DNA from 3 places in the Lentzea miocenica genome. Region 1 is predicted to be linked to each of the others. Evidence: riboswitches for the same ligand, from Rfam matches in the RefSeq annotation. Region 1 holds a riboswitch; each other region holds the start of a gene.

Region 1 (2,257 bases):
GAGGGTCTTGAGGCCGTCGCCGGTGATCAGCAGCACGGTCTCGGCGTCCGGGTCGAGCTGGCCCGACTCGATCAGCTTCTTCGCCGTCGCCACGGTCACGCCGCCGGCGGTCTCGGCGAAGATGCCCTCGGTGCGGGCGAGGAGCTTGATGCCCTCGACGACCTCTTCGTCAGTCACGTCCTCGATGGCGCCGTTGGTGCGGCGCACCGCGTCGAGCACGTAGGGGCCGTCGGCCGGGGCGCCGATCGCCAGCGAGCGGGCGATGGTGTCCGGGCGGACCGGGCGGATGACGTCGTGGCCCGCCTTGAACGCGGTGGAGATCGGGGAGCAGCCGGTGGCCTGCGCGCCGAACACCTTGTACGGGGTGGCCTCGACGAGGTCGAGCTGGCCGAGTTCGCGGAACGACTTGTCGACCTTGGTGAGCTGCGAGCCGGAGGCGATCGGCACGACGATCTGGTCCGGCAGGCGCCAGCCGAGCTGTTCGGCGACCTCGTAGCCGAGCGTCTTCGAGCCCTCCGCGTAGTACGGGCGGACGTTGACGTTCACGAACGCCCAGTCCTCGTTCTCCGCGGCGAGCTCCTGGGCGAGGCGGTTCACGTCGTCGTAGTTGCCGTCGACGGCGATCAGGGCGCCTTCGTAGACGGCGCTCATGAGGATCTTGGCGCGTTCGAGATTGGAGGGAACGAGAACGACCGACTTCCAGCCCGCGCGGGCGGCGGCCGCGGCGACGGCGTTCGCCAGGTTGCCGGTGGACGGGCAGGCCAGCACCTTGAAGCCGAGTTCGCGGGCCGCGGCGAGCGCGACGCCGACCACGCGGTCCTTGAAGGAGTGGGTGGGGTTGCCGGTGTCGTCCTTCACCCAGATCTTGCGCACGCCCAGGGCTTTGGCCAGGTTGTGGGCCTCGACCAGGCGGGTGCCGCCGGGGTCGGTGTTCGGGTGCTGTTCCACAGTGGACGGAACAGGGAGGAGGCCGCGGTAGCGCCAGATTGACCTGGGGCCGGCTTCGATGTCCTCGCGCCGGATCTTCCCGAAGTCGTAGGCCACTTCCAGCGGCCCGAAACACTCGAGACAGGCGTACTCAGGAGCGAGAGGGGTTTCATTCCCACATTCCCGGCACAGCAGTGCCCGGGCAGGGCCGAGGTCGAACTTGGTGCTCGTGGGCACAGTGACAGCAGTCATCGCGAGGTATCTCCTCATCTTTCCCGCGAAATCGAACGGGTCGGAATTGGCACCGTGATCGTCTGCGCATGACTCTGTGCATGGCTCTGCACATAGCGCTGACGCCGGTTGCCGGGGCTTCGTCGGGCCGTTCCCTCTGCCCCTCTGGATGAGCGGTGTTCAGTTGTGGCCATCAAGCTACGGCACCGGTCCGTTGCTCAGCCACCGACGTCCACGATTCGAGACGTGGGAAGATGCGGAGCGTGAGCGCACCGGAGTCACTGCACCTCGTCATCGGCGAGGAGGAGTTGCTGGTCGAACGTGCTGTTCGAGCGGCTCTCGACGCAGCACGCAAGGTCGATTCGACCGCCGATCTGACCCGTGTGCAGGTGACTGATCTCACGGCTCCGGAGCTGGCCGAACTGGTGAGCCCGTCGCTGTTCGCGGAGGGTCGCGTGATCGTTCTGCAGAACACGCAGGACATCGGCAAGGAGGTCGCCGACACGGTGCTCTCCTACCTCAAGACGCCCGCGGACGGCGTCACGCTCGTCGTCCTGCACACGGGCGGTGGTCGCAGCAAGGCGGCCAAGGACCTGCCGGGACAGCTGAAGAAGGCCGGTGCCGCGGTCACCGAGTGCGCCAAGATCACCAAGGCCGCTGAGCGCGAGGCGTTCGTGCGCAACGAGGTGCGGCAGGCGGGCGGCAAGATCGACTCCGAGGCCGTCGCCACGCTCATCGACGCAGTGGGCACGAACCTGCGTGAGCTCGCCGCGGCGTCGTCGCAGCTCGTGTCGGACACCGACGGCAAGGTGACGGTCGACGAGATCCGCCGTTACCACCAGGGCAAGGCCGAAGTGACCGGGTTCGCGGTCGCCGAGAAGGCCGTGACCGGTGATCGGGCCGGTGCCATGGAGGCGTTGCGCTGGGCCATGCAGCTCGGTGTGCCGCACGTGCTGGTCGCGGACGCGCTGGCGGACGCGGTGCGCACGGTCGCGCGGGTGTCCGCGGTGGGCCGGGCCGACCCGTTCAGCCTGGCCGGCCCGCTCGGCATGCCGCCGTGGAAGATCAAGAAGGCGCAGGCCCAGGCCCGCGGCTGGGA
Region 2 (2,257 bases), on a different contig from region 1:
GCGCTCATCGGTGTCGCGCTGGGTTTCCTGGGCGGGGCCGGGCTGAGACGGGCGGCGTTGCCCTCCACCGGTCTGTACCCGCTCGCCACCGTGGCGGTGTGCGTGATGGCCTACACCGCCGGCGATCTCGCGCACGCGTCCGGATTCCTCGCCACCTACGTGGCCGCACTCGTTCTGGGCAACGCCCGCCTGCCGCACCGCGCCGACACCCTCTCGTTCGCAGAGGGTCTCGGCTGGCTCGCCCAGATCGGGCTCTTCGTTTTACTGGGCCTCTACGCCTCGCCGTCGCGGCTGCTCGACGTGCTGGTGCCCGCGCTGATCGCGGGCGTGGTGGTGACGTTCGTGGCCAGGCCGCTGTCCGTGCTGCTCGCTTCGCTGCCGTTCAAGGTCCCGTGGCGGGAACAGGCGTTCCTCTCCTGGTCGGGACTGCGCGGCGCGGTGCCGATCGTGTTCGCGCTGATCCCGTTGATCCAGGGTGTCGAGGGCGCGCGCGAGCTGGTCGACGCGGTGTTCGTGCTGGTCATCGTGCTGACCGTGGTGCAGGGCACGACGCTGCCGTTCCTCGCGCGGCGCCTCGGGCTGGTGCGCACGGGGGAGGCGCAGGAGGTGCAGGTCGACTCGTCGCCGTTGGACGAGCTGGGCGCCGAGTTGCTGCAGGTGCACATCCTGCGCGGGTCGAAGCTGCACGGCGTCTACATGACCGAGTTGCGGCTGCCGGTCGGCGCCACGGTGAGCCTGGTGGTCCGTGGTGGGAAGAGTTTCACGCCACAACCGACGACCCGGCTGAACACCGACGACCAGTTGCTCATCGTCACCACCGAGGAAGCGCGCGACGCCGCTGAGCGGCGCATACGGGCCGTGGACCGCGCTGGTCGTTACGCCCGGTGGAAGGGTGAGACCGGCGATTAGTCGGTCTCCGAGGCTTCTCAGCATGTGATCGGGTGTCGACGAGGCGGTCACCCTCCGCTAACGTCGTCGGCAGGTCATGAGAGCCAGCGTCAAGCCCAAGCTTGCTGGCCGGCAACCCTCCTACCGCGGTGGGGTGCCCTTGGTGAGGACCTGGTCCGGCGCGTAGGGCGCCGGTCAAGCGCGGGCCTCCACGAAGGCCCCTGGCCTCGGAGGCAGCTCGATGACGCTCGCGATCACCCCGAACACGGTTACCACGGCTGTTCCGGCTGTCGTCGGCGCTGACCTGCGCGTTCCGCTCGTCACCGGAGAGCGCGTCAGCTACGCCAACCTCGACCACGCGGCCAGCGCGCCCTGTCTGCAGGAGGTGCGCGACGCCGTCGACGAGCTGCTGCCCTGGTACGCCAGCGTGCACCGCGGCGCCGGGTTCGCCTCCCAGGTCTCGACCCGCGTCTACGAGCAGGCCCGCGACCGCATCCGCAAGTTCGTCGGGGCGCACTCCTCCGACGCCGTCGTCTTCACCCGCAACACCACCGATTCGCTGAACCTGTTGGCGCGCAGCGTTCCCAAGAACACCGCCGTCGTCCTGTTCGACAGTGAGCACCACGCGGCTCTGCTGCCGTGGCGCGGCCCGAACGTTCAGCGCGTCCCCGCTCCGTCCTCGTCCGGCGCCGCGGTTGTCGCGCTGGACCGGGCGTTGGCCGCCGCCCCGGTCGGCCCTCGGCTCGTGATCGTCACCGGGGCGTCCAACGTCACGGGGGAGCTGTGGCCGGTCGCGGAGCTCGCGAAGGTCGCCCGCCGGCACGGTGCGCGGATCGCGCTCGACGCCGCGCAGCTCGCCCCGCACCGCCCGATCAACGTCCGTGAGCTGGGCGTCGACTACATCGCGTTCTCCGGCCACAAGATCTACGCGCCGTTCGGTGCCGGCGTGCTGGTGGGCCGCGCCGACTGGTTGCAGCAGGCCCAGCCGTACCTGGTCGGCGGCGGCGCGACGTCCAAGGTGACCGACCACGGCGACCGGCTCGGCGTGGCCTGGTCCGCGGTGCCCGAGCGGCACGAGGCCGGCAGCCCGAACGTCGTCGGCGTGCACGCGCTGGCCGCGGCCTGCGAGATCCTGTCGCGGCACTGGGAGCAGACGATCGCGCACGAGCAGGAGCTGCTGACGCGTCTGCAGGACGGCCTGCGCACGATCCCCGGCTTCCGCGAGCTGGCCATCCTGAGCGACGCCGACAAGGTGGGCGTCGTCAGCTTCACGATCTCCGGCTTCGACGCGGGCTTCCTCGCGGCGGCGCTGTCCGCGGAGTACGGCGTCGGCGTGCGCGACGGCGCGTTCTGCGCGCACGTGATCGTG
Region 3 (2,257 bases), on a different contig from region 1:
TCTAGCTGAAGAGCTGGGCATTCGCCCGACCAAGAAGCTCGGCCAGAACTTCGTGCACGACCCCAACACGGTCCGCAAGATCGTTGCCGCCGCCGACCTCACCGAGGACGACGTGGTCCTGGAGGTTGGGCCGGGCCTGGGATCCCTGACGCTCGCCCTCCTCCCCGCCGCCAGGCAGGTCGTGGCCGTGGAGATCGACCCGCCGCTGGCCGAGCGGCTGCCGCAGACCGTTGGTGAGATGGATCCGGGGAACGCCGGGAAGCTTCATGTGGTCCTCATGGACGCGATGAAGGTGACTGCGGCGGATCTGCCCGTTCAGCCCACCGCGATCGTTGCCAACCTGCCGTACAACGTCGCGGTGCCGGTGGTGCTGCACCTGTTGAGCGAGCTGCCCACCCTGGAGAAGGGGCTCGTGATGGTGCAGGCCGAGGTGGCGGACCGGATGGCGGCCAAGCCCGGCAACAAGATCTACGGCGTGCCCAGTGTGAAGCTCGCCTGGTACGCGGAGGCGCGGAAGGCCGGCGCGATCGGCAAGAACGTGTTCTGGCCTGCGCCCAACGTCGATTCTGGGCTGGTTGCCTTTCAGCGGCGGGAAAAGCCGTTGTCCACTGTGGATCGGAAGCGGTTGTTCGGGGTTGTCGACGCGGCGTTCGCGCAGCGGCGGAAGACGCTCAGGGCTGCGCTCAAGGGGTGGGCCGGCAACACGCAGAACATCGACGAGCTGCTTCAGAAGGCCGGGGTTGATCCTCAGGCTCGGGGTGAGCAGTTGAGCGTGATCGACTTCATCCGGATTGCCGAGGCCTAGGCCGGGGATCCTTCGGCCATCAGTGTGATCTGTCGAACGAATCGGAATCTGGCTTGCGCAACCGGACGTCTGTCCGGTTGACTGCTAAGTGCCATCCGGAGCGACTGAGAGACCTGGCTCTACGACGTCGCAGCAACCACCCGCTGGATGCGGGCAGGTGCTAACGCCAGGACCGATGGAGGATCACATGGGTACCACGCGAATGCTGACGCGCCGTCGAGTTGTCGACCAGTGCCGTCGCACCGCTTCTGCATGTCGTCGCCACCTCGTCTAAGGCGCCTTCTAAAAGTCCTTTGACGCGCACTCAGTCACCGAGTGGCGCACACCTGAGCAGACCCCGACAGCGCACGTCCGTCAAAAACGGGCTGTGTGTCGTCGCGCGCAGCCGTGGAGCAGATGTGATCACTGTCGAAAACCTCACCAAGTCCTTCCAGGGTGTCAACGCCCTGAACGGCGTGACCCTCGACGTCGAAGCGGGCACCGTGCTCGGCGTCGTCGGCCCGAGCGGGGCCGGCAAGTCGACGCTCGCGCGCTGCGTTGCGCTGCTGGAGCGTCCCGACTCGGGGGCGATCCGCGTCGACGGCACGGACATCACCAGCCTCGACGGGTCGGCTCTCCGGGCCGCTCGTCGGCAGATCGGCGTTGTGCCGCAAGGGGATTCGCTCCTCCGGCAGCGCACGGCCGCGGGCAACATCGCGTTGCCGCTCGAAAGTGCGGGCGTGCCCGGACCGCAGCGCCGCACCCGTGTGGGCGAGCTGCTGGACCTCGTCGGGCTGACCGACAAGGCCGCCTCCTACCCCGACCAGCTGTCCGGTGGGCAGCGTCAGCGCATCGCTGTGGCGCGTGCGCTCGCCGCGAACCCGTCGGTGCTGCTCGCTGACGAGCCCACGTCCGCGTTGGACCCGGAGACCACCGGTTCCGTGTTGACGGTGCTCGACCGTGCGCGCGCTGAGCTGGGTGTGACCGTTCTCGTCGTCACGCACGACATGGGCGTGGTCCGCAAGATCTGCGATGACGTCGCTGTGCTGGAGCAGGGCCGCGTCGTCGAGCACGGCAAGGTTCTCGACCTGGTCAACGACGCCGCGAGCCGCACGAGCAGTGCGCTGCTGCCCGCCGTCGACCTGAACCCGATCAACGAGAGCAGCTACGACCGCGTCGCGGACGTCGTGCTCGTCGGGTTCGCCGCGGTCGGCGCGTTGCTGCCCGAGGCCGCGCACCGGTTCGGTGTCGAGCTGAACATCGTCGGCGGTGGCCTCACGCGGCTGGGCGAGACCCCGGTCGCGCGGTTCCGCCTCGGCCTGAACGGCGAGCGCTCGGACTCCGCTCTGGAGTGGATCGGCGAGGCCGGCGGCTCGGTGCAGAGGTCCCTGAAGGGCCCGCAGGGAGTAGCTGCGTGAGGTCTGCAACACCCTGGTCCGACGTCGTCAGCTTCCTCGTCGAGGCCACTGGGGA

The links. Region 1 has a riboswitch for S-adenosylmethionine ahead of thrC (threonine synthase). Riboswitches for the same ligand answer to the same signal wherever they lie in the genome.
Region 2: it holds a riboswitch for S-adenosylmethionine, as region 1 does, so the genes downstream of both, SK803_RS29720 (aminotransferase class V-fold PLP-dependent enzyme) here and thrC (threonine synthase) in region 1, are expected to answer to the same signal.
Region 3: it holds a riboswitch for S-adenosylmethionine, as region 1 does, so the genes downstream of both, SK803_RS31495 (methionine ABC transporter ATP-binding protein) here and thrC (threonine synthase) in region 1, are expected to answer to the same signal.

The regions. Positions count from the first base shown of each region.
Region 1 covers NZ_JAXAVW010000018.1:181,257-183,513, forward strand. The annotation lists gene thrC (threonine synthase) at 1-1,179, opposite strand, end outside; SAM riboswitch class I at 1,191-1,334, opposite strand; gene holA (DNA polymerase III subunit delta) at 1,413-2,257, shown strand, end outside.
Region 2 covers NZ_JAXAVW010000027.1:14,768-17,024, forward strand. The annotation lists gene SK803_RS29715 (potassium/proton antiporter) at 1-909, shown strand, start outside; SAM riboswitch class IV at 982-1,096, shown strand; gene SK803_RS29720 (aminotransferase class V-fold PLP-dependent enzyme) at 1,130-2,257, shown strand, end outside.
Region 3 covers NZ_JAXAVW010000029.1:78,587-80,843, forward strand. The annotation lists gene rsmA (16S rRNA (adenine(1518)-N(6)/adenine(1519)-N(6))-dimethyltransferase RsmA) at 1-805, shown strand, start outside; SAM riboswitch class I at 894-987, shown strand; gene SK803_RS31495 (methionine ABC transporter ATP-binding protein) at 1,204-2,202, shown strand; gene SK803_RS31500 (methionine ABC transporter permease) at 2,199-2,257, shown strand, end outside.